DNA from 4 places in the Anoxybacillus sp. FSL W8-0104 genome. Region 3 is predicted to be linked to each of the others. Evidence: riboswitches for the same ligand, from Rfam matches in the RefSeq annotation. Region 3 holds a riboswitch; each other region holds the start of a gene.
The links. Region 3 has a riboswitch for S-adenosylmethionine ahead of NST18_RS12585 (methionine ABC transporter ATP-binding protein). Riboswitches for the same ligand answer to the same signal wherever they lie in the genome.
Positions count from the first base shown of each region.

Region 1: linked by a shared signal. The riboswitch ahead of mtnW (2,3-diketo-5-methylthiopentyl-1-phosphate enolase) and the one ahead of NST18_RS12585 (methionine ABC transporter ATP-binding protein) in region 3 are both predicted to bind S-adenosylmethionine.
Region 2: linked by a shared signal. The riboswitch ahead of metK (methionine adenosyltransferase) and the one ahead of NST18_RS12585 (methionine ABC transporter ATP-binding protein) in region 3 are both predicted to bind S-adenosylmethionine.
Region 4: linked by a shared signal. The riboswitch ahead of NST18_RS03115 (bifunctional homocysteine S-methyltransferase/methylenetetrahydrofolate reductase) and the one ahead of NST18_RS12585 (methionine ABC transporter ATP-binding protein) in region 3 are both predicted to bind S-adenosylmethionine.

Region 1 is NZ_JBBOQU010000001.1:750,931-758,906, forward strand. Features, by position in the region: gene NST18_RS04070 (pyridoxal phosphate-dependent aminotransferase) at 1-1,094, shown strand, start outside; SAM riboswitch class I at 1,185-1,292, shown strand; gene mtnW (2,3-diketo-5-methylthiopentyl-1-phosphate enolase) at 1,353-2,573, shown strand; gene NST18_RS04080 (2-hydroxy-3-keto-5-methylthiopentenyl-1-phosphate phosphatase) at 2,570-3,229, shown strand; gene NST18_RS04085 (methylthioribulose 1-phosphate dehydratase) at 3,226-3,831, shown strand; gene NST18_RS04090 (1,2-dihydroxy-3-keto-5-methylthiopentene dioxygenase) at 3,846-4,382, shown strand; gene NST18_RS04095 (DMT family transporter) at 4,391-5,242, opposite strand; partial or broken gene NST18_RS04100 (ZIP family metal transporter) at 5,255-5,989, opposite strand; gene NST18_RS04105 (ATP-binding protein) at 6,001-7,416, opposite strand; gene NST18_RS04110 (amino acid permease) at 7,521-7,976, opposite strand, start outside.
Region 2 is NZ_JBBOQU010000001.1:467,541-475,516, forward strand. Features, by position in the region: gene pckA (phosphoenolpyruvate carboxykinase (ATP)) at 205-1,791, opposite strand; SAM riboswitch class I at 1,966-2,074, shown strand; gene metK (methionine adenosyltransferase) at 2,195-3,400, shown strand; gene NST18_RS02630 (phosphatase PAP2 family protein) at 3,777-4,307, opposite strand; gene NST18_RS02635 (gamma carbonic anhydrase) at 4,381-4,911, opposite strand; gene NST18_RS02640 (alpha/beta hydrolase) at 4,994-5,812, shown strand; gene NST18_RS02645 (tetraprenyl-beta-curcumene synthase family protein) at 5,787-6,857, shown strand; gene NST18_RS02650 (Uma2 family endonuclease) at 6,901-7,464, shown strand; gene NST18_RS02655 (tRNA (mnm(5)s(2)U34)-methyltransferase) at 7,505-7,976, opposite strand, start outside.
Region 3 is NZ_JBBOQU010000001.1:2,375,018-2,382,993, forward strand. Features, by position in the region: gene NST18_RS12575 (MetQ/NlpA family ABC transporter substrate-binding protein) at 1-594, opposite strand, end outside; gene NST18_RS12580 (methionine ABC transporter permease) at 611-1,279, opposite strand; gene NST18_RS12585 (methionine ABC transporter ATP-binding protein) at 1,269-2,297, opposite strand; SAM riboswitch class I at 2,373-2,478, opposite strand; gene NST18_RS12590 (hypothetical protein) at 2,800-3,273, opposite strand; gene NST18_RS12595 (response regulator transcription factor) at 3,657-4,256, shown strand; gene NST18_RS12600 (O-acetylhomoserine aminocarboxypropyltransferase/cysteine synthase family protein) at 4,296-5,588, opposite strand; gene NST18_RS12605 (hypothetical protein) at 5,653-5,952, opposite strand; gene NST18_RS12610 (thioredoxin family protein) at 6,083-6,352, opposite strand; gene iscB (RNA-guided endonuclease IscB) at 6,404-7,684, opposite strand; gene NST18_RS12620 (toprim domain-containing protein) at 7,934-7,976, opposite strand, start outside.
Region 4 is NZ_JBBOQU010000001.1:573,874-581,849, reverse strand. Features, by position in the region: gene NST18_RS03160 (YwiC-like family protein) at 1-245, opposite strand, end outside; gene NST18_RS03155 (alpha/beta fold hydrolase) at 314-1,069, opposite strand; gene NST18_RS03150 (Cof-type HAD-IIB family hydrolase) at 1,178-1,984, shown strand; gene NST18_RS03145 (hypothetical protein) at 2,014-2,226, shown strand; gene NST18_RS03140 (DUF3813 domain-containing protein) at 2,228-2,401, shown strand; gene NST18_RS03135 (YitT family protein) at 2,425-3,258, opposite strand; gene NST18_RS03130 (DegV family protein) at 3,347-4,210, shown strand; gene NST18_RS03125 (DUF3941 domain-containing protein) at 4,242-4,367, shown strand; gene NST18_RS03120 (YajQ family cyclic di-GMP-binding protein) at 4,501-4,992, shown strand; SAM riboswitch class I at 5,086-5,188, shown strand; gene NST18_RS03115 (bifunctional homocysteine S-methyltransferase/methylenetetrahydrofolate reductase) at 5,256-7,103, shown strand; gene metH (methionine synthase) at 7,096-7,976, shown strand, end outside.

The DNA of each region.
Region 1 (7,976 bases), 1.6 Mb from region 3:
CAGTCATTGCCAAAGGGCATGATGTCATTAATCTCGGACAAGGAAATCCAGATCAGCCGACACCAGCGCACATTGTAAGCGCGATGCAACAGGCGGTAGCAAAGCCTAAGTATCATAAATATTCACCATTTCGCGGCTATTCGTTTTTGAAAGAAGCAGTGGCGACGTTTTATAAACGCGAGTATGGCGTGACGATTGATCCTGAAAAAGAAGTCGCTATTTTGTTTGGCGGAAAAGCAGGGCTTGTTGAAATGCCGCTTTGCTTATTAAATTCGGGCGATGTTGTGCTCGTTCCTGATCCCGGTTATCCAGACTATTGGTCGGGGGTCGTGCTTGCGCGGGCGCGCATGGAAATGATGCCGCTACGGGCGGAAAACGGCTTTTTACCTAATTACGAGGAGCTAAACAAAGATGTCGTTCGCAAGGCGAAACTGATGTTTTTAAACTATCCGAACAATCCGACCGGCGCAACCGCAACGAAATCGTTTTTTCAAGACACGGTTTCGTTTGCTGAAAAACATCGTATCGGTGTTGTACACGATTTCGCATACGGAGCGATCGGCTTTGACGGGAAAAAGCCAGTAAGCTTTTTACAAGTCGAAGGGGCCAAAGACGTCGGCATTGAAATTTATACGTTCTCAAAAACGTACAATATGGCAGGATGGCGCATCGGTTTTGCGGTCGGTAACGAAAGCATGATCGAAGCGATCAACGTATTACAAGACCATTTATACGTCAGCATGTTCGGGGCGATTCAAGAAGCGGCAGCAGTCGCACTACTTGATTCGCAACAATGCGTCGCCGAGCTTGTCGCGACGTATGAAGCAAGAAGAAACACGTTCGTTCATGCATTGCGTGACATCGGCTGGGATGTGCAAGCGCCAGCAGGTTCGTTTTTCGCTTGGCTTCCGGTGCCAAACGGCTATACGTCGGAAACGTTTGCTGACCTTTTGCTTCAAAAAGCGCACGTGGCGGTCGCTCCGGGCATTGGGTTTGGCGAACATGGGGAAGGCTATGTGCGCACAGGGCTGCTCACAAGCGAAGCAAGACTTCAAGAAGCAGCGGAACGCATCGGGCGGTTGCAACTTTTTTAAAAAAATGATTGACAAACGCCACATGTGCTGTCATAATTCGAATTAAATTTGTGAAAAACGAACTGTTTGAAAAATTTTATACATTGCGAATTCTTATCAAGAGTAGGCGGAGGGACGAGCCCGATGAAGCCCGGCAACCGACTTAACAAGTGTTAAGCACGGTGCTAATTCTCGCAGCAGTGCGCTGAGAGATAAGAAGAGACGAACGATTGAGCCTCTTCTTATGAAGAGGTTTTTTATTTGTAAAGGAGTGGGAGTATGATTACCGCAACGTATTTGATTCATGATGACAAAGATTTGGCGAAAAAAGCGGAAGGAATCGCGCTTGGGCTCACTGTCGGTTCGTGGACCGATTTGCCGCAGCTTGAACAAGAGCAGTTAAAAAAGCATAAAGGCATCGTCGACTGTATCGAACAGCTGGACGAAGACGAGCGCGTCAATACGTATTTCGGGAAGCGGCTTAAACGGGCGCTCGTGCGCATTTCGTATCCGAGCGTCAATTTTAGCGCCGATTTTCCAGCGATTTTGACGACGACGTTTGGGAAGTTGTCGCTTGACGGAACGATTAAACTCGTTGATCTTACGTTTTCGGATGAATTAAAACGGGCATTTCCCGGTCCACGCTTTGGCATTGACGGCATTCGCGAAAAGCTTGGCGTCTTTGACCGTCCGCTTGTGATGAGCATTTTTAAAGCGGTCATTGGGCGTGATTTACAATACGTCACCGAACAATTAAAACTGCAAGCGCTTGGCGGCGTCGATCTCGTCAAAGATGATGAAATTTTGTTTGATAACGACCTTACCCCTTTTGAAAAACGGATCGTCGCAGGAAAACAAGCGCTACAAGACGTGTACGAACAAACAGGGCATCGGACGTTATATGCGGTCAATTTAACAGGTAAAACGTTTGAACTAAAAGACAAAGCGAAGCGTGCGGCGGAGCTAGGGGCGGACGTGTTGTTGTTTAACGTGTTTACATACGGACTTGACGTGTTGCAAGCGCTTCGTGAAGATGATGACATTCGTTTGCCGATTATGGCGCATCCGTCGTTTAGCGGAGCGATCGCTTCGTCGCACGTGTATGGCGTCAGTTATGCGCTTTTACTTGGGAAATTGTTGCGCATGGCAGGGGCAGATTTTTCGCTCTTTCCATCGCCGTACGGAAGCGTTGCGCTTGAAAAGCAACAGGCGCTCGCCATTTCTGAGGAGTTGACGAAAGAAGATTTGTTTTTACGCGCATTCCCTGTTCCATCTGCCGGCATTCATCCAGGGCTTGTGCCGCTTCTTATGCGCGACTTTGGCATCGATTGTGTCATTAACGCGGGCGGTGGAGTGCACGGACATCCGCAAGGCGCTGTCGGTGGCGGGCAAGCGTTTCGCGCCGCGGTGGAAGCGGTGCTTTCTGGGCGTTCGCTTCATGAGGCTGCGACGGAAAACGAAGCGTTAAAACAAGCGCTTGACTTATGGGGGAGCGCATGATGAAGCCGGTCATTTTTTGCGATTTTGATGGGACGATTACGTTAAACGATAATATTATTGCTTTAATGAAACAGTTTGCTCCGCCGGAGTGGGAAGCGATCAAAGACGATATATTGGCGCAGGCATGTACGGTGCAGGAAGGAGTCGGGCGCATGTTTTCGTTGTTGCCGACGACGCTGAAAGAAGACATCGTGCAATTTCTGATTGACACCGCCCGCATTCGCGACGGATTTTCCGACTTTGTCGCGTTTACGAACGAACGGCAAATCCCGCTTTATATCGTGAGCGGCGGCATCGACTTTTTCGTTTATCCGCTGCTTGACGGACTGATTGAAAAAGAGCGCATTTTTTGTAATAGCGCCGATTTTAGCGGGGAAACGATCCACATTACGTGGCCGTATGCGTGCGATGAACATTGCGAAAATGAATGCGGGTGCTGCAAGCCGTCGCTTCTTCGTAAACTCGCGCCAAAAGGGGCAAAAACGATTGTGATTGGCGATTCCATTACCGATTTAGCGGCGGCGAAACTAGCCGATCACGTCATCGCGCGCGACTTTTTACTTGAAAAATGCCGTGAGCTAAACTTACCGCATACGCCGTTTACGACGTTTTATGACGTCATTCATGTGTTGAAAGAGAGCGAGGTGATTGTATGAAAGAGAAATGGGAAGAGCTAGCGGAAGTCAAACGAGAGCTAGCGGCGCGCGACTGGTTTATGGCGACAAGCGGCAATTTGTCGCTGAAAGTGAGCGATGAGCCGCTTACCTTTCTTGTCACCGCAAGCGGAAAAGATAAACGAAAAGAGACGGCGGAAGATTTTTTACTTGTCGATGCTGACGGACAGCCAGCGGAGGCGACGCACTTGAAACCGTCCGCAGAAACGTTATTACATGTCGAAATTTACAACAAAACGAACGCCGGTTGCGTTTTGCACGTGCATACGGTCGACAACAATATCGTTTCAGAACTGTACGGTGACGAAGGGGAAGTCGTCTTTTCGAATCAAGAAATAATTAAAGCGTTCGGATTATGGGAGGAAGATGCACAATTTCGCATTCCGATTATTCCGAATTTCGCCCATATTCCGACGTTAGCAAAAGCGTTCGCCGACCATGTCCATGGAGATGCTGGTGCGGTGCTTATTCGCAACCACGGCATTACCGTTTGGGGAAAAGATGTGTTAGAGGCGAAAAAGTTTTTAGAAGCGTGCGAGTTTTTATGTCAATATCATGTGAAATTATTGCTTATTAAACGATAAGGGGGAAAATATGTATGGCAGTCATTAAAGTGCGAAACACAGGGGAAGTGATTGAAGGAAAAGAAAACGTTGCGGCGTTTTTAAACAACCAAGGGGTGTTGTATGAACGGTGGGATGCAAGCAAACTTCCTGCTCATTTACAAAACAAGTTTGTATTAACAGACGAAGAAAAAGCGGACATTTTAGCGACGTTTCAGACGGAAATTGAAGATTTAGCGAAGCGGAGAGGCTATAAAACGTGGGACGTCGTGGCGCTTTGTGAACAAACGCCAAATTTAGAAGAGTTGTTGAAAAAATTTGAACAAGTGCATACACATACGGAAGATGAAGTGCGGGCGATCGTCGCTGGTCATGGCATTTTCGTCATTAAGGGCGATGAACAAACAGGTTATTTTGACGTTGAACTAGAGGCAGGCGACGTTATTTCCGTACCAGAAGGAAATCCGCATTTCTTTACGTTAATGGACGACCGTCAAGTCGTTGCCGTCCGTTTGTTTATTGATCCATCCGGATGGGTGGCACATCCATACGTAGAAAAAGAAGGGGAATAACGCCCCTTCTATTTTTTTGTAAACAGCACAACGCCTGTGATCGTAATGAACGAACCGATCCATTGTGCCACCGTTAACGTTTCATGAAGCAATATGTATGCAAACAATGCGGTAAAAAGCGGATTAAAATTTAAAAACATCCCTGCTGTTGTGGCACCGACTTGTTTCACGCCGACGTTCCAAAGAAACATCGCAAGCACTGTCGCCCCGATGCTCGTATAGATGAGCGCAAGCAAAAACGAGACGTTTACGTGATGAACGGAAAAGGAAGATACAAATGGCAACAATCCAACGACGCCAAAGACGCCTGACCAAAACGTTGCCGCAAGCGGAGAATACCATTTCATGACCGCTTTTGCGCATGCGGAATAGATGCCCCAAACGATGACGGCAGCGATCATCCATACATCGCCGATATTGACGTGTAGCACGCGATGAAGCTGTCCGTGCGTCATAAATAAAAGGACGCCGATAAGGGAGACGGTCATGGCTAACCATTGTCTCATCGTCAGTTTCTCACGGTATACGACGTAAGCAACAAGCGCAATCGCCATCGGATTTAACGTTGAGATGAGCCCGACGTGATCGGCCGATGTGTAGCGAAGCGCCTGAAACATAAAAACGTTAAATAATACGACGCCTGTCATGCCCATCGCAATAAGCGGGATAATGCCGCGTTTTTGCAGGCGGACGGACCGTTCTTTTTTTAATACGATCGGAAATAAAAAAAGAACTGCGATCGTCCAGCGCATAAACGTTAATGAAAGGGGGGAGGCGTGCGGCACGAGCAGTTTGCTTGCGACAAAGTTGCCTCCCCATAGTGCGCTTGTCAATAAAAGAAGCATATAATATTTCGACATGATCCTCATCCTTTAAAACGTTTCGATTAAAAAGACCATCAGTAACAATCCGATAATAAAGGCATACGTGGACGATTGTTCGTTTCCGTCGCCATGGCTTTCCGGGATCAACTCTTTATAAATGATAAACAACATCGCGCCAGCTGCGAACGCCAAACCGTACGGAACGAGCGAATCGACGACGGACGTTAAATAATAGCCAGCGATCGAAGCGACGAGTTCAATAAGTCCTGTGCCCATCGCCATGAAAAACGCTTTTCCTTTTGAAATGCGTTGATTAAATAAAAAAAGCGCAACGAGCAATCCTTCTGGAGCGTTTTGAAAGCCGATCGCTAAGGCGATTAAGTTGCCGATTTCGCCCCCTTCCCAAGAGGCGTAGCTCACGCCAACTGATAGTCCTTCCGGGATGTTATGGAGCGTAATGGCGGCGAGCACAAGGAGCGATTTTTTATCAACAGCTATGCTGCTTTCAGTATGCTTTAAATCAATATGCGGCACCATTTTTTCAAGAAGCGTTAACGTCAATACGCCGATGCATAGTCCAACCGCAAGCGAGAGAAACGTTCCTGAAGATAGCGCTTGAGGAATGAGGCCGAGCATGGATGCTGCCATCATGACTCAAGCGGTAAACGCAAGCAACATATCGCGCCATTGGTGCGTAAGGGAGCGCGATAAAAATAAAATGGGAATCGCGCCAGCACCTGTTGCTAGCGCAGATAACGTACTGCCAACAAGCATGTCAAACATGTTTCCACCTCCTACTGTAAAGGAAGGCGAACGGTAATCGTCGTTCCTTTATTTTCTATACTATGAATGTCGATCGTTCCTTCATGCATGTCAACGATTCGTTTACATATGACAAGCCCGAGTCCTGTTCCCGTTTGCTTCGATGTGACAAACGGTTGAAACAGTTTGTTTTTTACGTCGTTTGGAATGCCGCATCCATTGTCCGCCACTTGCAGCACCGCCCAGTCGTTTTGTTTCGTCAGCAAAATCGTTAGCTCACCGCCATCGGTCATCGCTTCGATCGCATTTTTTGCTAAATTTAAAACGACTTGTTTTAAATGGTCTTTATAACAGCGAATAGGTAAAGGTACGCGAGCGCATTGCAACGAATACACGACGTTATGCAAATGCGCTTGCGATTCAATAATTGGATGAATGCTTAAAACGATATTGTTCAAATCGCACGTTTCAAGTTTTTGTGCCGTCGGTTTGCCGAGAATTAAAAACTCATTGACGATGTCGTTAATGCGTGTAATTTCGTTTTGAATGACCGAAAAATAAAGTTGTGATTCGGTATCTTTATGCTTTTCACTCAACAGTTGGATAAATCCTTTAATGCCGGCAAGCGGGTTGCGAATTTCATGCGCGGTGCTTGCGGCGAGTGTGCCGACTAATTCAAGTTTTTGTGCTTCGGTCTCTATGCGTTCAAGCATCGTTTGCCGTTTTAATAACCAATATTGAATCAGTAGCCAAACAATATGGATGGCGACGATCAGCAATAAGATGTATGGAAGGGATGTTTGCACATTTTGTTTCATCGTTACGTGCGGCACGTTCGCTTCAATTATCCATGGTGCATAATTTAAATGAACCGTCACCGTTTGTTGTGATGGGCGAATGTCGTTTGTTGCCAACAACATCGTTCCACGCTCATCATATAAACGAAACGATGCGTCTTGGTCAATGATTTTCATCCGTTTTTTTATGTAATCCATACGTAATTCCGCCACAAAAAAACCGACTGTATCACTTGTTTTTTCATCGACAATCGGTGTGACGATTGTTGTTGTATGATCGCTGTCAATGACCGTTTGTTTTGTCGTTTTCGCCAATCGCATCGCTGAACTTGTACTTTCAGAAAAAAACGATATGTGATGAAAACGAACGTCTTGTTTTTCTATTTGTTGCAACATGTCGTTTATGTCTTTTTCGCTTAACATCGCCATATGTTTGCTAACCATAAACGCTAACGTCTCGAGTTTTGTCGTTGTCTCCGCAAGAAAGCGATCGAGATCGTTTTTATGTATATTCGCAAACAAGAGCGTTTCTTCGAGCAATTGTTGTTGCTGTTGTTCATCTTGCCAAAGCACAATCCACGCGCTTCCTACAAGGCATGGGATCATAACAAGCAAGATGTACAACCATCGTCTCATTCTCTCTCTCCCCATATACGCTCCCTCAACAAAACAAAATTCAAGGAATATTATAACATAAAGATGAAAAAAAGACTGAGAAAATGAAAAAACCCCGCCAAATATGGACGGGGGTTTTGTTATGCTGATTGTTTTTGTTTGTTCGGTTGTTCGTTATGTTGTTTGACAACAAGCGGATAGAAAAGTAAGCTGCTTGCAAGCAAGGCGACGCCGAGCAAAAATGTTTTCATATCGGCCGTTCCTGCTTTGACGAGCCAAATGGAATAAACGGTCGCAAGAAGGGCGATGATGCCGTCTGTCATTCGTTGTTTCGTCGTTTCATATGTTTCACCCGTCCAAACGAGCTTCAATTGGAAGACGGAGGCGATGAAATACGGAACGAGATACGATAATGTTGCAATATAAATGACGAAATCAAATGCGGCCGCCATTGAGTTTGAAATCGTTGAAAAAATAAATAATTGGGCAATCATATTTGAGACGATTAAAGAAAAGCGCGGCATGCTTTTTTCGTTTTCTTGTAAAAAGGCGCGAATAAATAATCCTTGTTTCGCTGCTTGGTACGGCACTTCAGC
Region 2 (7,976 bases), 1.9 Mb from region 3:
TAGGGGAGATGTGTCATTGAAAGCTATTTCATTTTTTCTTTTAATTTGCTTTTAATATAATTTTTCGTCTTCTCGTCATTTTTTAGCCTCCTTTTGTTCGTTTTTATATACCACTATATGTTCCATTTCGTAAATGGTTTGTACAAACTTTGTACAAACAATAAAAAAAAGAAAAAAGCTGCCGAAACAGGCAGCTTTTGTTGTTTACGCGATTGGCCCACCGAGTTTTTCGATGCGTGGATCAATGTTTGTGAATTTTTTGAAGTTTTCCTGGAACTTCGCCGCAAGCTCTTTTGCTTTTTGTTCATACGCTTCTGGATCGGCCCATGTGCTTTTTGGTTGCAGCACTTCATCAGGCACACCGGGAACGTGAAGCGGAATATGCAGACCGAAAATCGGGTCTTGAACGGTTTCGACGTTGTTTAATTCTCCTTCTAACGCCGCTTTGACCATCGCGCGCGTATACGATAGCTTCATCCGTTCGCCAATGCCGTATCCGCCTCCCGTCCAGCCGGTGTTGATTAAAAATACTTGAACGCCGTGAGCATCGATTTTTTGTCCAAGCATGTCTGCATATCGTGTTGCTGGAAGCGGTAAAAACGGTGAGCCGAAGCATGTAGAGAACGTTGCTTCCGGCGCTGTCACTCCGCGCTCTGTGCCTGCTAATTTGCTCGTATATCCGCTTAAGAAATGATACATTGCTTGTTCTTTCGTTAATTTACTAATTGGCGGCAATACCCCGAATGCATCTGCTGTTAAAAAGACGATCGTATGCGGATGACCTGCAATGCTTGGTTGAACAATATTATCCATCGCTTCAAGCGGGTACGCCGCACGCGTATTTTCAGTTAACGTTGCATCGTCGTAATTTGGTATGCGCGTATCTGGATCCATCATGACGTTTTCTAATACGGAGCCGAAGCGAATCGCATCGAAAATTTGCGGCTCTTTTTCACGTGATAAGTTAATGCATTTGGCATAACATCCACCTTCAATATTAAAAACACCGTTGTTTGACCAACCGTGCTCGTCATCGCCAATTAGGCGACGGTTTGGATCAGCAGAAAGCGTTGTTTTTCCTGTACCAGATAAACCGAAAAAGAGCGCGACATCACCTTCTTGACCGACGTTTGCTGAACAGTGCATCGGGAAGATTCCTTGTTCTGGCAATAAAAAGTTCATGACAGAGAAAACGGATTTTTTCATTTCACCAGCATATTCTGTTCCACCAATAAGCACGGTACGACGTTCAAATGAGATAATAATAAACGTTTCTGAACGCGTGCCGTCAACAGATGGATTTGCCTTAAATGTTGGTGCAGAAATGACTGTAAATTGTGGTTCATGTGTTTGTAATTCTTCCGCTGTTGGACGAATGAACAATTGATGGGCAAATAAGTTATGCCAAGCAAATTCATTGATAACTTGAATCGGTAAGCGATAAGCAGGATCGGCGCCTGCAAAGCCATTAAATACAAATAGTTCTTCTTTTGTCATTAAATAATCGGTCACTTTGTTGTAAAGTTTATCAAATACTTCTTCAGAAATTGGTTGGTTGACAGTTCCCCAATCAATTTTATGTTTAACAGATGGTTCTTCTACAATATATTTATCTTTTGGAGAACGGCCTGTATATTTTCCGGTTGTTGCACAAATCGCTCCTGATGAAGTTAGGATGCCTTCTTTCCGAGTTAGTACTTTTTCTACTAGTCGTGGTACAGATAAGTTATGAAAAACCCCATCCCTTTGTAAGAGCGTTGATAATTTGTTTGTCAGTTCAATGGAATTCATTGGACAAAACCTACCTTTGTTTGATTTATCTTTATGTAAAAAGTATAACACATTTTGATAAATAGTCCATACTAATTCATGTATTTTTCTTGAATTTATTTTAGACATCATAAAGGGAGAAAAAACGTTGACTCGCTTATGATAGATGTGATATGATGCTGAGATGAACGGATACTCTTATCCCGAGTTGGTGGAGGGGGACAGGCCCGATGAAACCCAGCAACCGTCACATACGTGAAAAGGTGCTAACCTGTGGCAAGGGGACGCCCTTGAACGATAAGAGTGAAAGGCGCAGACAAATGCAAGAACCTTTCCTCTGAGGGAAAGGTTTTTTTCACGATAGACCATAATAAGAGGGATGAGTACCGTATCATTTGTCATTATACTGAGGAGGAATGTTTGAATGCCTAAACGTCGTCTGTTTACATCTGAATCTGTAACGGAAGGGCATCCGGATAAAATTTGTGACCAAATTTCCGATGCGATTTTAGATGCGATTTTAGCGAATGATCCAAATGCGCGTGTTGCATGCGAAACGAGTGTAACAACAGGACTTGTTTTAGTGAGCGGAGAAATTACAACGTCTACATATGTAGATATTCCAAAAATTGTTCGTGAAACGATTCGCGAGATTGGCTATACACGTGCAAAATACGGTTTTGATGCCGATACGTGCGCCGTATTAACGTCAATTGATGAACAATCACCAGACATCGCGATGGGTGTTGACAAAGCGTTAGAAGCTCGTGAAGGGCAAATGACAGATGAAGAAATCGAAGCGATCGGTGCAGGAGACCAAGGATTAATGTTTGGTTTCGCGTGCAACGAAACGAAAGAGCTTATGCCGCTTCCAATTTCACTTGCCCATAAACTTGCGCGCCGTTTAGCAGAAGTGCGTAAAGAAGACATTTTACCATACTTACGCCCGGACGGAAAAACGCAAGTGACAGTGGAGTATGATGAAAACGGCAAACCTGTACGCATTGATACGATCGTTGTTTCCACACAACATCATCCAGAAATTACGCAAGATCAAATTGTGCGCAATATTAAAGAACATGTCATTCAACCTGTCGTTCCAGCGGAGTTGATCGATGAAAACACAAAATATTTCATTAACCCAACAGGTCGTTTCGTCATCGGTGGTCCACAAGGTGACGCAGGGTTAACAGGACGCAAAATTATCGTTGACACTTACGGTGGTTATGCTCGTCACGGCGGTGGGGCTTTCTCAGGAAAAGACCCAACGAAAGTAGATCGCTCGGCAGCATATGCGGCTCGTTACGTAGCGAAAAACATTGTCGCAGCAGGTCTTGCGGATAAATGTGAAGTGCAATTAGCATATGCGATCGGTGTGGCGCAACCTGTATCGATCTCAATCGACACGTTCGGCACAGGCAAAGTATCTGAGGATGTATTAATTGAAGTGGTGCGCAACAACTTCGACCTTCGCCCAGCAGGCATTATTAAAATGCTCGATCTCCGTCGCCCGATTTATAAACAAACAGCAGCTTATGGTCACTTCGGCCGTACGGACATTGATCTTCCTTGGGAGCGTACAGATAAAGCGGAAGCGTTAAAACAACAAGCGTTACAGTTAGCGAAGTAAGGAAAAGAGGAGAGTTACAAGATGTAGCTCTCCTTTCCTATTTTTTAAGTAAGAACAGAAAGTCAACTACCCCCACTTAGCTAACGCTTGAAGTGAGGGCTTGCAACTCCCCAGAAGTGCAAACGGACTCTGTCCTCCTTCCTTGACTTGGGGTTGCATCAGGGGCAGGTTGACGACTACCCAACGACGCAGGTCATGCCTGCATCGTTACCGATTCTCTCGGCATGTCTGTTGGCAGTACTTGGCTTCCACACACAACAGACGAACCCACGCTCGATGTTTTACGGTTACAACGTTTCCTGTAACCAACTCCATACATCGAGTAGCAGTTACTGGAGTGCCTTTATTAAACGGTTTTCTCCACGCCTCTATTATATCATACACAAAAGAAAGGGGGAACGCGCATTCCTCTCCCACTTACTCCCTTTGTTCGTTGAAGTGGGAGTCTCCTGCGCGAAATAGGATGAAGCCCTAAGTAAATGCGCGACACGGCAACGCTAACAGCAATAGGTAAAAGACAAACAGCAAGCGCTGGAGCGTATAGTAAAAACGGAACGATGACAGAAAATATTGCAGTCGTATGTCCTGATGGAAATGAATGGTCAGTTAATGGGTTTTTTGTTACTTTCGTTTTATGCAGTGAAATATACGGTCGTTTGCGAGGATATATTTTTTTCATCATTGTGACAGGAATATGGCTAAGTGCTAAGGCGATCGCACTTGCGATAGCAGTATCGCGCCATTCATCCCGCAATAGCCAAATGGCTAGCATAACCGATGTAATTGAAAATGTAGCCCCTCCAACGTGTGTAATTGAACGAAAATAGGTGTTTAGCCATTTTTGATCAAAATAACGATTAATGCTGTAAAATAACTTGCACTCCCAATCGTACCATTTTCGTAACATAAGCAAATCCCCCTGATTTTATGATAAAATACATATGTGAAGTCAATAATAAAACAATGTAAAAATACCACGCTTATTTGTCGCGTGGTTTGTTTACTTGAAGTGATTTATAATATTGTCCTTTTTCGACATATTCGCGACGAATGCGTGCCATTTCACGCTCATCTTCTTCAGTTAATTCACGAATCACTTTCGCAGGACGACCGAATGCAAGTGTGCGTGGCGGGATTTTTTTTCCTTGTGGAACGAGGCTACCAGCGCCGATAAACGCACCTTCACCAATTTCGGCACCGTCTAAAATGATGGAGCCCATGCCGATGAGGGCACCTTTTCGCACGATGGCACTATGTAAAATGACCTGATGGCCAACGGTGACATCATCTTCAATAATAAGTGGATTGTTTGGACTTTGATGCAGGACAGAATTGTCTTGAATGTTCACACGATTGCCGATGATCGTTGGTGCAACATCTCCGCGAATGACAGTGTTAAACCAAACGCTCGTTTCCTCTCCAATCGTTACATCGCCTGTAATAGTAACGTAATCGGCGATGAAAGCAGAACGTGCAATGTTTGGTGTGTGTTCTTTATATGGATAAATCATTTCACTCGTCCCTTTCGTTTCGTTTTGTTATATTTAGTGTACAAATTTTTCGTCTATTCGTAAACATAAAGGAGGGGTGTATATGTGGAAATGGGAAGGAGAAAACGCAAAAGGAACGATTGTAATCGTTCACGGTGCCGCTGAACATCACGGTCGGTATAAATGGCTTATTGAAATGTTTCGCACGCACGGTTTTCATGTTGTTGCAGGAGATTTACCAGGGCAAGGAACGACATCACGCAGTCGAAGAGGACATATTGATTCCTTTGACGAATATATCGAAGCGGTTGCCAGTTGGGTGCATGAAGCAAGCGTGTATGAGCAGCCTGTTTTTTTACTTGGCCACAGTATGGGGGGACTTGTTGTCATTCGCACATTACAAGAAAAGCGTCTTCCTGTGCGCGGTGTCATTTTATCTTCTCCATGTTTAGGGCTCGTTCACTATCCGTCCAAAGCACTTGAAATCGCCTCACGCATTTTAAATGTCATTCATCCGAAAAAGCGTTTTCCATTAGGGTTAACGGTGGAGATGGCGACTCGAAATGAAGAAGTGCGTGAGATGGATAAAAACGATTCATTATACGTGACGAAAGTGTCTGTTCGCTGGTATCGTGAGCTAGTCAAAGCCATTCAGATTGCTCATGATAAAATTGCGGACTTACCAGACGTTCCGATGCTTGTCATGCAGGCGGGAGATGATAAAATTGTCGATAAACATGCAGTCAAATCATGGTTTGATCAGTTGACGGTAAGTGAAAAAGTGTATAAAGAATGGCCAAAACTGTATCATGAAATTTTTAACGAACCTGAACGTGAACAAGTATTTTTATATGCCCATACGTTTTTAACTTTGCAGCTGCAAAGGGGTGAACTCATTGAACGTTCCAACAAATCCGTTTAGTCTAATGCGAGCTGTCTATCATCGCGTTTTTCCGCTTGTTCACCGGGAACTAGCCGTTTGGAAAAAAAGAGCAGAAGCTATTCCGAACGAAGAATTGCGCAAACAAGCGTTAGCGAGCATCGCAACAAAAACGTTTCATTGCGAAGGGGGCGCGATTTTAGCTTTACTGGCGGGAAAAGAAATGGAGCGATGCATTCGTTTTATCGTTGCTTATCAAACGATTAGCGATTACCTCGATAATTTATGCGATCGCAGTACGTCGCTGGATCCGACTGACTTTCGTGCGTTGCACGATTCAATGATCCATGCGTTAACGGTCGGGGCAAAAAAAGAGGCATATTATCGTTATCGTGCCGAACAAGATGACGGTGGCTATTTGCATGCCCTTGTCGATACGTGCCAAGAAATGTTGCAAGAAGTGAAACATTATGACGTCATTGCTCCATTTTTACATGAACTTGCATCATATTATTGTGACTTACAAGTACATAAACATGTAAAAAAAGAGGAGCGCATTCCGCGCTTGAAGCAATGGTTCGCTAAACATGAAGCATCGTTGCCGAAAATGGAGTGGTACGAATTTTCCGCTTGTTCTGGTTCAACGCTCGGTATTTTTTGTCTAGTTGCTTACGCCTGCAACGATGCGTTCGATCAGCTTCTTGCACAACGTGTGCGCAACAGCTATTTTCCATACGTACAAGGGCTGCACATTTTGCTTGATTATTTCATTGATCAAGAGGAAGACCGACAAGGTGGAGATTTAAATTTTTGTTTTTATTATCCGAATGAGGAGACGCTATTTGCCCGTTTGCGTCATTTCATTGAAGAGGCAGATCGCCATATTGCACAATTGCCACATCGTGAATTTCATCGCTTTATTCATCGTGGCTTGCTCGGATTATATTTATCAGATGAAAAAGTACACGAGCAAGAAGGTATTCATAAGCTAGCGAAACAATTGTTGCGTTCCGGTGGCATGACGTCCCACTTCTTTTATTGGAACGGCAGAATGTATCGAAAATGGCAAAAATGGATGTATGCGTGAAGAAAACGGGTGTATAATGGAAGAAAAGAAGAGAGGGATGAATATGTCGTTACCTCGCTTTTCACACGTCACGTATGAACAATATCTAATTATGCGTCAACATAGTGATGAAAGATTAGAATATATTGATGGCGTCGTTTATATGACACCTTCACCGAGCATCCAGCATCAACTCGTATCAAGCAATCTTCATACAATATTCGGGAGTTATTTGAAAGGAAAGACATGTAAAGTATTTGCCGCCCCTACGGACATTGAGCTAGTGAGTGAAACATGTTCTGAAAGAAAGCTCGTCATTCCTGATTTAAGCATTATTTGTGATCAAACCGGATTTACAGACACAAAATATGTCGGTGTTCCGACGTTAATTGTTGAAATACTCAGTCCTTCGAATCAAGCGTACGATTTAGTGACGAAGTTTAATTTATATATGGAATATGGTGTAAAAGAATATTGGATTGTCAATCCAATGAAACAAGCCGTGACCGTTTATGTATTAAATGAAGAGAGGCTATACGAGCAGGCGGATATTAAAGTAAGTGTTGGAACTGTTCAATCTGTTTGCTTTCCAGGTTTGTTTGTTCATTTAGAAGAAATATTTCACTAACAAAGCAAAAGTAGCGATAGGGAAGACCGATCGCTACTTCTTACCTCTTCTCAATCGCGACGATAAACGGCGGATGATTGATTTGATTCATAAATTCGTATCGAATGACGTGTGCGCGCTGTTGATCGATTGTTGAAACGTATTGTAAAAGAGCATCACGCTCGATTGCTCCTTCGGGATGACCGTGGTAAATGACGAGAACGATGATTCCTTCCGGAGCCATGATGTCCAGCAATTGTTCAATCGCAGCAATTGTTGAGTTTGGCTTTGTGACAATTTGTTTATCTCCCCCGGGCAAATAACCGAGATTAAACATCGCTCCGGTAATGCGTCCTTTATATTCGGGAGGGATATGCGCATCAAGTTCCGCGTGGCTTGCTTGCACAAGTGTGACACGTGTTTCTATATGATGTTCGTGCAATCGCTTTGTCGTATTTTCAATCGCTTGCGCTTGAATGTCGAAGCCAAACACATGCCCATATTCTCCGACACGTTCAGCTAAATAAAGCGTA
Region 3 (7,976 bases):
ATCTCCTTCATCATTTTTATACACTTGCGGAAGCAATCCTGCTTCGATATCTGCTTCAAATACTAAATTTTTCGGATTTTCAACAATGTCATCAATTGTTGCTTTCGTCTTATCGACACCATCTTTTAATTTAATTAGTCCTTTTTCTTCAAGCATCGATAAAATACGACCGTGATCAGCAACAGAGTTACTCATAATGATTTTTGCACCGTTTGGTAGCTCTTCAAGGCTTTTATATTTTTTAGAGTATACACCGATTGGTTCAATATGAATACCGCCAGCATTTACAAAGTCATAGCCATGTTCTTTCATTTGTGCTTCTAAATAAGGAATGTGTTGGAAATAGTTTGCATCTAACTCTTTATCTGCTAATGCTTTGTTTGGTAATACGAAATCTTGGAATGTAACAATTTCTAATTCAATACCCTTTTCTTTTAAAATCGGTTTTGCTTTTTCTAAAATTTCGGCATGTGGCACGTTTGATGCACCAACGACAAGCTTATTCGTCTTTTCTTCGGCACTTTCGCTTTTTCCGCAAGCAGCGAGCGCTAATACAACAACTGCAGCAACAAGTAAAGAGAACCATTTTTTCATTTGTTTTTTCCCCCTTTTATCGTTTATCTATTTTAGAAGTGACAAGGTCACCAATAAACTGAATGATAAAGACGATGATTAAAATGAGCACTGTTGCAACGAACGTGACGTCGTTATTGTTACGTTGAAACCCTTCTAAATACGCTAAGTTTCCAAGCCCTCCAGCACCGACAACTCCTGCCATCGCTGTATAACCAACGAGCGCGATCGCTGTAACTGTAATACCAGATACAAGTGCTGGCAACGCTTCAGGGAGAAGCACTTTCCAAATAATTGTTGCTGTCGTCGCCCCCATCGCTTTTGCCGCTTCAATAACACCTTTATCAATTTCACGAAGCGCAATTTCGACCATGCGTGCATAAAACGGCGCGGCACCAATAATTAGTGCAGGCAACGCGGCATTTGCCCCAAGAATCTTACCGACAACAAGCTTTGTAAACGGGATGAGCAAAATAATTAAAATAATAAACGGGATGGAACGAAAAATGTTGACGAACGATGCGATCACACCGTTAATAAAACGATTTTCCCATATGTTTCCCTTAGACGTTAAAAACAGCAACAATCCGAGTAAAATACCGAGCACAAACGTTGCGACAACGGAGACGGCGGTCATATACAACGTTTCCGTCGTGGCCGCCCATATTTTATCCCAAACGACGTTCGGAAATAGTTCATTGAACATTCGCCAACACCTCCACTTCAACTTCTTGCTGGCGAATGAAATCGAGCGCTCGCTCAATCTCGTCATTCGCACCGTCTAAATGAACGAACAACACCCCGTATGAACCGTGATGCGTTTGCGAAATTTTCCCTTGCAAAATGTTCACGTTCAAATCAAATTGTCGAATGATGTGCGTGATGAGTGGTTGCTCAGCTTCTTCGCCAACAAATGTAAGCTGTACAACTTTTCCATTTGGATATCGCTCAAGAAGATGCAACATCGCCTCTTTCGTTTCTTCCGGCTCTGTGACTTGCTGAACAAATCGTTTCGTAATCGGCTGCTCTGGCTTGCGGAACACGTGAAGCACTTCGCCCATCTCGACAATTTTTCCGTTTTCCATGACCGCTACACGATCACAAATTTTACGAATAACATGCATTTCGTGTGTAATTAATACGATCGTTAAACCAAGACGTTTATTAATGTCAACAAGCAAGTCTAAAATTGAGTCGGTCGTTTGCGGATCAAGCGCCGATGTTGCTTCATCGCACAACAACACTTTCGGATTGTTCGCTAATGCGCGTGCAATACCAACGCGTTGCTTTTGTCCGCCGCTCAGTTGTGACGGATACGCATTTTCTCTCCCTTGCAAACCGACGAGCTGAATGAGTTCATCGACGCGCTTCATCCGTTCTTCTTTCGGCACGCCAGCAATTTCTAACGGAAAAGCAATATTTTCGCGCACTGTTCGCGACCAAAGTAAATTAAAATGTTGAAAAATCATACCGATTTGTTGGCGCGCTTGGCGTAACTGCTTCCCGCTAATTTTCCCCATATCTTTCCCATCAACAATGACTTCACCGCTCGTCGGCTTTTCTAATCCGTTCAATAACCGAATGAGCGAGCTTTTCCCTGCGCCGCTATAGCCGATAATACCAAAAATTTCTCCTGCTTCAATATGCAAGTTCACACGATCAACAGCGGTCACATGTCCACTTGCTGCTTTGTACACTTTTGTTACATTCGATAATGTGATCACGTTGCTGTCACCTTCCTTCCATGAAAAAAACCTTTCTGCTCAAGAGAACAGAAAGGCGCGAATCGTCCATTCTGTCTCTTATCTCTCAAAGCAAACGCTTTGTGTGAATTGGCACCATTTCAGCAGCGCTGACGGTTGCCGGGTTTCATCGGGCACATCCCTCCACCTCTCTTGATAAGAGCGCTTTTAAACGCTTTATTCAGTTAACGTTTTAATATGTTTGAGGATCATTTTAAATTACAAAGGTGAGTATATCATCGAAAGAAGGACGGTGTCAATAAAAATTTTTCAACTATTTCCCCTTCATAATCAAGTGAACGGAATATATAGCATGAGAAATCGCTACTCTTCGGATGTCGGGCTACGAACAACCCACCGCTTTGTTAAAATGCAAAAGACTGACCCAGCACGCATTAGCGTTTCAGATCAGCCTCTTCAGTTCAAAAAATGAAGTTAAACTTTCCAATTGTAGGCATACATAGTTACATGCCAAACGGACCCTTTAATTACATTCTTCTTTTGTAATTCTAATCGTTACGTACACTTTATGAAAGGAGTCATAGTAGTCAGCTTGTGCAACACTAGATGTATACCATTTATCAACTAATTTCAAGTAAGAATCTGTATTTACTAAAGAATAAATCCCCGTAATAGTAGAAGTCTTAGTCGTTAGATTTCGATCGTACGTAACTGTCATCGTCACTGTACCATACATACTCTGAACCGTTTTTGTTTCTTTATTTCCTCGGACAATCGTATCAAGTGGAGCAATTTTTGATTTTGAATTGCTTAATTTTGCCATTGAACTCCCTACTGCAGGAGTAACTGTAATTGTTACATTCCCCTCTTTATATACTCGTTTCGGGAGCGTACTAGCTTCAGTAGTAATTAACGACCCAAAAAAACCATCTAATAACAGAGTAGCAGTTAGTGCTAGGGTAGCAACTAAAATAAGCCTTCTAAATTTACTTTTCATTATTTTCTCTCCTCACATAGTCCAATTGTAATGCTAGTTCTCCGCTACTTGTCCATAATGAGATAGACTTGTACATTAGCGCCAGTTAAACATCGGTATCATGAATATAAGCAGAAATTTTTATTTAGCTGATTACTCACCATAGGTACAACATATTGTATAAAAATCGGACGTTCTTTATTTCAACTTATACATTGCTCATACTCCTCCGCTTCTTCTCCCAAAAATAGCTGATCAGCTATTTTCATTTTACCAAAAATAGAAAAGAAAAAAATCCGTATTTTCCGCCAATTTTTTGGCGAAAATCCGCCAATTTCTTCAAAATAAATGACAAAGTTTATTAAATGAAGTAGAATCTAGTAAAAAAGTGGAGGAGAAATTGCATGGCTATTCGTACATTGCTTATTGATTCTGACCCTATCTATTTGCTTGGGTTGAAAAAATTGTTGGAAAACGAAAGCAATATAACAGTTATCGGTTCTTGTTCTTGTATCGATTCACTAGATACTTTCATACATATACATGTACCAGATGTCATTGTGATAAATGTGCACATGCACATAATAAAAGCATTGGGCTGGATAAAAAATGCGAAGGAAATATACCCCACAATAAATGTCATTATGCTATGCAACTATCCACCGCTCGCCTTATCTGCGCATGAGGCAGGTGTATCCGTCGTATTGTCAAAAGAAAAAGTTTCCACTCATTTAGCACATATGATCCGATACAGCAACGAAGGAGAAAAATATTTTTTGGTGGATAGTGAAACTATGTATTCAACAAAGCATGGTTTAACAAACATTGAAATCAATATACTACAAATGTTGGCAGATGATCAAACGAGTGTACAAATTAGCGAACGGCTAAAGATAAGCAAACGAACAGTGGAACGTCACCTTTCTTCTATTTTCGAAAAATTAGGGGTTTCGTCACGAACAGGAGCGGTTGCCGAAGCGCTGCGGTTACAACTCATAAAATGAAAGGTGCTAGTCGAAAAATCTAACTAGCACCTTTCATATTTACACCCGCGAATACATCGACCGTACCCCTGTCGCCGCTTCAATCGCTTGTTCTAAGTCTTCGATTAAATCATCGACATTTTCAATTCCGACCGATAAACGAATCATATCTTCTGTCACACCGGATGCTTTTAAGTCCTCTCCACTTAATTGTTGATGCGTTGTACTTGCAGGATGAATAATTAAACTTTTTGCATCGCCAACGTTGGCAACATGCGACCAAAGCTTAACGTTGTTAATTAACGTAGCCCCTGCTTCACGGCCACCTTGAATGCCGAAGACAACGACTGCTCCTGCCCCTTTTGGCATATATTTTTTCGCTAGCTCTTTTGCTGGATGATTGTCATGTTCAGGGTACAACACCCAATTAACTGCTGGATGGTTGTCCAAATACTCGACGATTTTTCTCGTATTGGCAATATGCTCTTTCATGCGGACATGCAACGTCTCCAGCCCTAAATTAAACTGGAAGGCGTTGAACGGGCTAATCGCCGGTCCTAAGTCACGTAACAACTGCACGCGTGCTTTGACGATATACGCCGCCGCACCGATGTCTGCGTATACGAGATTATGGTAACTTGGATCTGGCGCCGTAAACGCTGGAAACTTCGGCGAATGCCAATCAAATTTTCCACCATCGACAATGATACCACCTAACGTCGTTCCGTTACCAAGCAACCATTTCGTTGCCGAATGAATAACAATATCCGCTCCGTGTTCGATTGGCCGGCAAAGGTATGGCGTCGCAAACGTGTTGTCAATAATCAACGGAATGCCTGCTTCATGCGCAATTTCCGCAACTGCCTCAATGTCTAACACATGCAGGCTTGGGTTGCCAATTGTTTCAGCAAAAATCGCTTTCGTTTTTGGTGTAATTGCCGCACGGAAATTTTCTGGATCAGACGGATCGACAAAATGTGTTGTAATGCCGTATTTCGGCAACGTATTCGCAAACAAATTGTACGTTCCTCCATATAACGTCGAAGCAGAAACAATATCATCTCCCGCTTGAGCGACGTTTAATATTGCCATCGTAATAGCAGCCATGCCGCTCGCTACCGCTAAAGCACCAATGCCCCCTTCAAGTTGAGCGACACGCTCTTCAAACACCGTTACCGTCGGATTATGAATGCGCGTATAAATGTACCCAGCTTCCTTTAACGCAAACAAATTGGCCGCATGCTCTGTGTTATCAAACAAATACGCATTCGATTGATAAATTGGCACTGCACGCGCTTTCGTTACTGGATCCGTTTGCAAGCCACCGTGCACAGCAATCGTTTCAAATTTCATCGTTTCTCCCCCACATGTAATAATTTGTGAATATTTAGAATTTTAACACGATACATATTGCTCGTCAACGAACAACATCATACGGCTTGGCAAGGAAAAAGATCGACTCTAACAATAAAATGTGACGAAACGATGCTGTGACGGACAATTCGTTTAATCGCAGTTGTTGCTGTAGTTTTAAAGACCCTTGCAATAGCGACATAATTGCCTGTGCCGAACCACGAATCGTAATGACTCGCTCGCCATCTACCTCTTCTACGCGACGAATCCCTTCTTTCGATATGCATAATAATACTTCTCGACTCTCCCATTGTAGTTGAATATATAAACAATCACTCGGCAAAATCGGCGCTAACATGTTCATTTAACCGCCCCCGTTCCATATTTCTCAATATCCATTGTTTCCATATAAATGCGAGTAGTTCCTGCTATAAACGCTCGACAAATGTCTCGTTTCCTCGTCAATTTCCCAAGAAATATGTCGAAAGCTGGCTTTATTCAGCCAGCTTTCGCAACGTTTCGTATAAATATGGAACAGAATGAAAAGCATATATTTTTTGTACAAGTTTATCATGTTGAAAAATAAGTAAACACGGAACGCTTTCGATGCACCACTCAACCGCTTTGTCCGGCACGTAGTTTAAATCTTGACGTTCAAATGTAACAGATGGCAATAACTGCTCAAGTACATCAACCATACGACTTGCCACTTGACATGTTCCACATAATGGCGTGTACATATAGACAACTTTCACAACGATCACGAAACCTACGCAAGGAAGCCCCTGCCTTTAGGCACGGGGAGGAATTGCACCTTACGCAAGTTCCGCCACCCCCTTTCCATAAGCATATCCGTCAAATCGCTGAATGACTTGGACATATCTATAATTTATTCCTTGTGCGATACGCTTTCCGTCCTTGCCTTTAATATCGAAACTTCCAGTCTTTCTACATGCGACTTCGCCAAACCAAACGCCTTGATATTTCCCTCTTGGGACAACAGCCTTAACCATGTCCCCTGTTTGAAAACCAAAGAAGAATTTTTGTCTTGCAAGATAACCTCTTGGGAAGCCATATCTATCTAGGTTTGTACGAGAGCGACTACCACGCCCTTTTGCCTTGATAAATAACACTTCTTTTGTTTTGAAATATAAGTGATTTGTTGTGCTTTCGCCTACACAACAAGCGTCAAAATAATGTGTTTTCGGCAAGTCTAAACGAATACGATTCATTTTTGTTCGTGCACCTGTTCCACACTCGACATCTAATCCTGTCTGCTTTAACACTTCATACACTTTCCATCTTGTCGAGTTGATAGCACTTGTATCCTTTAATGATTCTTTGACTTGCTTTTGAATGTGCGGATACCCGAATTCTTCTGCTGTCTTACTTCCTTTGCGCTGATTACAGTCATGACAGGCAAGACATAGGTTATCCACTCGGTCTGTTCCACCTCTCGATTTTGGAATGATATGCTCCACTTCAAGTGGAACATTTTCTTTTCCGCAATAACAACACTTCCGCCCAAACTTTTCAAGCAAATACTCCCGTACTTCATATCCTTGTAGCGTGCCTTGTTGATACTCTACACCATTGATTTCAGGATTTCGCATGAGTTGCGTGTCGAATTTGGCATTTTCGTATGATATATACCCAATGGGGCATAATTTCTTTAGGCGGTTAACCCATGTTTGGATATTTTGCACACGACTCTCTAGTGATGACGGCAACCACCCCTCCTTTCGCTTGCGGTTCAGAAAGCGTGGTTTTCTGTATCTTGTTTTTCGATTTCGTCTTGCTCGACGAAAAGCACGCCTTTTATCTATTCTTTCCTTGATGTCTGTGCGATGGTCAAGTTGCCCTAACCATACCACTTCTTGTCCTCGCAAAATCGCTAATCCTGTATGCCTGCTTCCATAGTCGATTTTTAGCCGATATGTTGCTTTAATTTCTGATTCGTCTACTGATTTTTTCAAGATGATGGTAAATGGAAATCGCCTGTAAATCGCCGCCTTCCCTTGTTTCAACAGCTTTCTTGCAACTGCTTCGTGACAAGGAGCAAGCGGACGTTTGTTTGTGTCTAACACAAAAACCATAGGGTTCTCCCCTTTCCTCTGCATAAAGCAGGTCATATTCTCCTCGACCATGTTATAGATGCTTGTTATGTGCAAGACACTAGCGCTACCCACCACGCTTGTTTAACCTTGCACGACAGAGGAACGGGCTGGAGAAGCACCCGAACGTGTCATGACATCTATAACGTAGGCTCTGTTTCAAGCCTTGGTCTGGTCAACATGGGGCTTACAAGCCCATGACTTTAGTCATTGGGTTGTTGACACAACTTTCTATAAATATTGTGCGTGTACATCGATATTTGCACTTAATAAC
Region 4 (7,976 bases), 1.8 Mb from region 3:
GGTTTGTAAGCAAGTGGAAACGCGACAAAAATAAGCGCGATCAACATATATGTTGCAAACCATTTTTGATGACGAACAGTTGCTTGTTTTTTTATCATTAACGTCCATACATATGTGGCTAAATATAGGAAAAACCATGCGACAAATAACGGAAAATGAAGCCACGTCGCTTGACCGATGTCGATACCGAATAAAAATGGAATGATTAACATCGCCCATGCGCCATGTTGTTTCGGAATAACCATACTATCCCTCCTCACGTCTCATTGTACCATCCCCCCTTTCTCTTTTTTGTGATCGATGTCACATGTTTTTATAAATGTGTGACAAACCATTGAACCGTTTGTAACCATGCTTCGCGCGTCACTTTATGTCCCGCATGTTCATCAATTAGCATCGTAAGCGGCTGATGAAACGGCTCAATTTGTTTATAAAAGGCGTATGTATAATCAAACGGAACGACATCATCTTGTTTTCCGTGCCAAATAAAAAGCGGACGGCCATTTAATTTTTCCGGCTGCAGCGATAAATCATATGTTGTTAATGTGTTGCGCAACGCAGCGAGCTGCTCGTTTGACAGCGGCAAAGACATACCTTTTCGCTCAGCAAATTGCAGCTGCAAGTCGAAAAACGTTTGATAGCATGGACTGCCCATGAGCGAGCCAGCGACGCGAATCCATTCATATTGCGTCAACGCACCGAACGTCACAATTCCCCCCATCGATGTCCCAACGACGCCGATGCGATTCGGATCAACAACGTTTCGTTCGACGAGCTCATTTTTTATATCATCTAGCTCGCGAATGGTCGTTAATACAATATCCCAAAACGACAAATGAAGTTCATCGTCAGAAAGCGGATTTGGACGTTCCCCATGATACAGCGCATCCGGCAAAATGACGCGATATCCTGCTTCTGCAAGCCAATAGCCGAAATGAAGATTATGTTCTTTTGCGCTCGTAAAACCATGAATAAAAATGACAAGTGGACGCATATGATGGATACCATCTTCTTTTACGACATGTAAGCAAGGAATGTTTGCGATCGACTCGCGAATAATGGATACCATGTTCTCATCTCCCATATGATGTTTTAACATTATATTACCATATAGACAAATATTTTGGAAAAACGATACACTGAATGAGGAATAATTTTGACGAAAAGGGGAACGGTTATGGAACAACATTTAATTGCAATTGATTTAGATGGGACGTTGTTAAAAGATGATAAAACGATTTCTTCACGTTCTTATGATGTTATTCAAAAAGCAAAAGCGGCGGGACATGTCGTCGTCATCGCAACAGGTCGCCCGTATCGCGCAAGTAAAATGTATTATGAACAACTCGACTTAACGACGCCGATCGTCAATTTCAACGGTGCATTCGTCCATCATCCGAAAGATGACAGCTGGGGAATGTACCATACGCCACTTCAGTTAGAAACAGTAAAAGAAATTGTTGAAGTAAGCCGAAAATATAACGTACGCAACATTTTAGCCGAAGTGATGGACGATGTTTATTTTCACGAACATGACGAGCAGTTGCTTGATTTGTTTAATTTAGGAAATCCAAATGTGTATATCGGAAACTTACGTGACATTTTACGAAAAGATCCAACGAGCATTTTAATTTTATCTGACGAACAAAACGTCGGGCGCATTCGCACATATTTATCTGAAGTGCATGCCAACGTCATCGACCACCGCAGTTGGACAGCCCCGTGGCACGTCATCGAAATCGTCCGAAGCGGCATTCATAAAGCAGTCGGTCTTGAAAAAATTGCTTCCTATTACGGTATTCCACGCGAGCGCGTCATCGCTTTTGGCGATGAAGATAACGATATCGAGATGTTAAAATGGGCTGGATTAGGTGTCGCGATGGGCAATGCGATTGAACCGCTAAAAGCGGTCGCAGACGATGTGACAAAAACGAACGAAGAAGACGGGATCGCTGTTTATTTGCAATCATTATTAAAGTTATAAAAAATTCCCTTACGTATTGTGACGTAAACATGAACAAACTATCATCGACGCCATATGCGTCACAAGCGGCAAACAAGGGGGCGTATCGTGTGGGCAAACGAAATAAATCAAAACGTTTCGTTCAACAAGGTGCTGATGCGGTTTATAAACATGATGAGCGCATTCCGTATCATATGACGTATGAAGAAGCGGAACAACGCAAAGCAGAAAAAGCGGATCATACGAATCTCGGGGGATTTTAATATGGGTAATCCGTTATTTCAACAAGCAAAAGAAGCGGTCGCTAAAGCAAAAGAGGAAAAAACAGAACGCGCCATCGCTGTAGCGAAAAATGCGCTCTCATCCGCTTTTGCGAATGCGAACGATGCGGAACGAAGACAGTTGCACGATTTGCAAGATGAGCTCGATACATTGTAAAAAGCTGCGCGTCACGCGCAGCTTTAATCTTTTCGGAAAAACCCGACGACTTCTGTCGTTTGCATAATATTTGTAAACGCCTTTGGATCGACTTCTTTAATAATTCGTTTTAAATCAAACAACTCATAACGTGTAATAACGATCATAAGCATATCTTTATCTTCGTTTAAAAATGCTCCTTTCGCCGGAATGACGGTAATGCCACGAATCATTTGTGACTTGATCGCTTGCTTCATCTCTTCCCCTTTTGTCGTAATAATGAGCGCAGTTAATTTTTGATGGCGCGTATGAATCGCATCGATGACGCGCGTCGTCACATATAACGTCACGAGCGTATATAACGCTTTTTCCCATCCGTACACATATCCAGCGGTTAAAATAATAATCGAGTTTAACGCAAAAATGTACGTCCCGACCGAACGATCATTGACGCGAGACAATACGAGCGCAATAATATCTAATCCGCCTGTTGACGCCCCCCATTTTAACGTCCAGCCCGTTCCGACTGCTGCAATCACTCCGCCGAAAACGGCGTTCAATAAAATGTCTTCAGAAAGCGGACGAACAGGAATGATTTCAAGAAATAGCGACATAAACACAACGCTTAAAAAGCTATAAAACGTAAACGATTTTCCTACTTTTTTCCATCCTAAAATGGCCACAGGAATGTTAAATAAAAAAAGCAATAAACCTGTCGAAATAGCATAAGGCGTATAGTCGCCTACGACTTTGGAAATGAGCTGCGCCGCTCCAGCAAACCCACTCGTATATACGTTCGCTGGAATTAAAAATAAATTCATGCCGATGGCGTTTAATAATCCGCCAATGACGACGACAAACAGTTTTTTTACGTCCACAGAACATCCTCCTACAAAGCGATAAAAATTGTTTTTTTTCATAATAATCGCTACACTTAAAATAAGTACATACATAGGGGTGATTGAAATGAATATTAAAATTATAGCGGATAGCGGGTGCGATTTGCCACTTTCTTTTATACAAGAAAAACAAATTGCTTTTTTACCGTTAGCTGTTCATATAAACGACAAAGACTACGATGATCAACTGACGATCCAGCCAAAGCAAGTATACGATGCCATGCGCGCAGGCGACGTACCGAAAACATCGCAAGCAAAACCAGCGCAAATGGAAGAGCTATTTACGACGCTCGCCAAAGAAAACATTCCTGCCATTTATATCGCCTTTTCCTCTGCTTTATCCGGTACATATCAAACAGCGGTCATGATAAAAAACGATGTGCTTGAACGATACCCTGATGCAAAGCTAACGGTTATCGACTCGAAATGCGCATCGCTCGGTCTTGGGCTTGTCGTAAAAAAAGCCGTTGAGCTTGCAGAAAGCGGTATCGCATATGAAGATGTCGTGACGACCATTGAAACGTATTGTCGCCATATGGAACATATTTTTACCGTTGATGACCTACAATATTTAGCGCGCGGCGGTCGCGTCAGCAAAACAGCAGCATTTGTCGGCGGGGTATTAAACATTAAACCACTTCTTCACGTCGAGGACGGGAAATTAATCCCGATTGAAAAAGTGCGTGGACGGAAAAAAGTGTTGAAACGAATGGTCGAGATCATGCGAGAGCGCGGAGCAGACGTGCAAAACCAGCTCATCGGCATTAGCCATGGCGATGACGAACAAACGGCGCTCGAACTAAAAGCGATGATTGAAGAAACGTTCGGCTGCAAACAATTTTTCATTTCTGAAGTCGGCGGCGTCATCGGAGCACATGCCGGACCGGGAACGATCGCCCTCTTTTTCTTGAATAAACAGCTTGGGCATTGATTACACTACCCTTTAAAGGGGTGACGAAGCGATGACAAGCGACAACGACAAAAAAGCAAAAGACAATAACGCGAAACGACACGAAAAAAATATGGAGCGCGAAAAAAATCGCCAAGCTGGCAAGCGCGCCTACTCAAAAGAAACGAACCATTTGTAAACAAAAAAGATGCTCGCGCGGAGCATCTTTTTTACTTCGTTTGAATAGAAAGCATAATAAAGATTTTGTAAAGTTGTTCATATGTCAACAACCGACTATAATGGAAGCACAATATTTGTTTGAGGTGATCCATATGTCAAAAGAAAGTTCATTTGATATCGTGTCAAAAGTCGATTTGTCGGAAGTCACAAACGCCGTCAACATCGCGTTAAAAGAAATTCAAAATCGCTATGACTTTAAAGGGAGCAAAAGCGACATTTCGCTTGAAAAAGACGAGCTTATTCTTATTTCCGACGACGAGTTCAAACTAGAACAACTGAAAGATGTGCTCATCGGCAAACTTATTAAACGTGGCGTCCCTACAAAAAACATTCAATACGGAAAAGTGGAAGCTGCGTCTGGCGGAACGGTGCGCCAGCGTGCGAAACTCGTTCAAGGCATCGACAAAGACAACGCGAAAAAAATTAACACAATCATTAAAAATACAGGTTTAAAAGTGAAAAGTCAAATTCAAGAAGACCAAATTCGCGTCAGCGGCAAAAGTAAAGACGATTTGCAAAAAGTCATCGCCGCGATTCGCGAAGCAGATTTACCGATCGACGTCCAATTCGTCAACTACCGTTAAGAAGGCTATGCGCCTTCTTTTTTCTTTTCTCAAATAAAATAGTTGAATATTTCTAAAAAATCAGTTACATTTATGAGTAACTTCATACACATCATCTTATCGAGAGAAGGGGAGGGACTGGCCCGATGAACCTTCAGCAACCTGACGATCGTCAAGGTGCTAAGTCCAGACAAGCGATTCGCTTGGAAGATAAGAAGGAGCGTACGACGTCTTCTTCTTATGGAGGAGACTTTTTTATTTGAAAAAGAAACGGAGGAATGGACGTGGGATTGCTAAATGATTTAAAAGAACGCATCGTCATCGCCGATGGAGCGATGGGGACGTTATTATATGCGCACGGCATCGATCGCTGTTTTGAAGAATTAAATGTGACAAAGCCTGAAGAAATCGTTCATATTCACGAAGCGTATATCGATGCAGGAGCTGAAGTCATCCAGACGAATACGTACGGAGCGAACTATGTAAAGCTCGCCCGCTACGGATTGCAAGATGATGTCAAACAAATAAACGAAGCAGCCGTTCGGCTCGCCAAGCAAGCCGCAAAAGGACGCGCCTATGTGCTCGGCACAATTGGGGGACTCCGCAGTACAAATAAAAGCACCATTTCGCTCGAAGAAGTGAAACGAACGTTTCGCGAGCAACTGTACGTCTTGTTAAACGAAGGCGTCGATGGCCTGCTGCTTGAGACGTATTACGATTTTGAAGAACTGCAAACCGTTCTTTCCATCGCTCGCCAAGAAACGACGTTGCCGATCATCGCCCACGTCACCTTGCACGACATTGGCGTCTTACAACATGGCATGCCGCTTGCAGATGCGCTGTGTCAACTCGAACAGCTTGGCGCCGATGTCGTTGGCTTAAACTGCCATCTCGGTCCGTATCATATGTTGCGCTCGCTTGAAGAAGTGCCGATTCCGACGCGCGCCTTTTTATCGGTGTACCCAAACGCAAGCTTGCCGCAATATCGCGACGGACGGTTCGTTTATGAAACGAGCGAACAATATTTTGAAGAAACAGCGCGCGCCTTTCGCGATCAAGGAGTTCGACTCATCGGCGGATGTTGTGGAACGACGCCGAAACATATTTCCGCTATCGCTCGCGCCCTGTCCGACCGCACACCTGTATATGAAAAAAAAGTGAAACAACGGCATACAATCGTCGTGCAAGAAGCGGAACAAACATCTGCACCTTCCCTAGCTGACATCGCACGCACGCGCCGTTCGATCATCGTCGAGCTCGATCCACCAAAAAAGCTCGGCTTAACAACATTTTTAGAAGGCGCCAAAGCGTTGAAAGAAGCACATATTGATGCGCTAACGCTTGCTGACAATTCGCTAGCAACACCACGCATTAGCAACGTCGCTGTCGGAACGATCGTCAAACAACAACTGAACATGCGCCCGCTTATTCACATTACATGCCGCGACCGCAATTTAATCGGCTTACAGTCGCACTTAATGGGGCTTCATACGCTCGGCATGACCGATGTGCTCGCTTTAACCGGCGATCCATCAAAAGTCGGCGACTTTCCAGGGGCGACATCCGTCTACGATTTATCGTCATTTGACCTCATTTCGTTAATTCGTCAATTTAACGAAGGGCTTTCGTATTCTGGAAAACCGCTCGGACAAAAAACGAACTTTTCCATCGCTGCGGCCTTTAATCCGAACGTACGCCATTTAGATAAAGCGGTGAAACGACTAGAGAAAAAAATTGAATGCGGAGCGCAATATTTTTTAACGCAGCCGCTATATAGTGAAAAACAAATCGAAGACGTATACGAGGCGACAAAACATTTGGCGACGCCAATTTACATCGGCATTATGCCGCTTACAAGCGCTAGAAACGCCGACTTTTTACACCATGAAGTACCGGGCATTACATTGTCTGATGACATTCGCGCTCGCATGGCCGCTTGCGCCAATGACCCGATTCAAGCAACAAAAGAAGGATTGGCAATCGCCAAATCGCTTATCGACGCAGCATTCGATTTATTCCAAGGTATTTATTTAATTACACCGTTTTTACGTTACGATATGACAGTCGAACTCGTTCGCTACACGCACGAAAAAGAGCGGCTCAAAAAAGAAAGGACGGTTTACCATGGCTAGTTTACTCGAACAGCTTGAAAAGAAAATTTTAATTATTGACGGGGCAATGGGAACGATGATTCAAGCCGCCAACTTAACAGCGGATGACTTTGGCGGTGAAGCGTACGAGGGATGCAATGAATATTTGACGATCACCGCCCCAGAAGTCATTGCCCACATTCATGAAGCTTATTTTGAAGCGGGCGCGGACATCGTCGAAACGAATACGTTTGGCGCAACGAACATCGTATTAGATGAATACAATCTCGGACATATCGCCCTTGAGTTAAATATCGAAGCGGCAAAGCTCGCTAAGCGAATCGCGGAGCAATATTCAACGAGCGATTGGCCACGCTTTGTTGCTGGTTCGATGGGACCGACGACGAAAACGTTATCTGTTACAGGCGGAACGACGTTTTCTGAACTTGTCGCCGCATACGAACAACAAGCGCGTGGACTATTACTTGGCGGCGTCGATCTTCTTTTATTAGAAACGTGCCAAGATACGTTAAACGTCAAAGCCGCTTTTCTAGGCATAACCGAAGCGTTTAAAACGGTCGGAAAACAAGTGCCGCTTATGATTTCTGGAACGATTGAACCGATGGGAACGACGCTTGCCGGACAGACGATCGAATCGTTTTTTATTTCGATTCAACATATGAAACCATTTGCCGTCGGCTTAAACTGTGCAACCGGTCCAGAATTTATGACCGATCATTTGCGCACGCTCGCCTCCCTCGCCAATACAGCCGTCAGCTGTTATCCAAACGCCGGTCTTCCGGACGAAGAAGGACATTATCACGAAACGCCAGACATGCTCGCGAAAAAAATTCGCCAATTTGCCGAGAAAGGATGGCTAAATATCGTCGGCGGCTGTTGCGGTACGACGCCTGA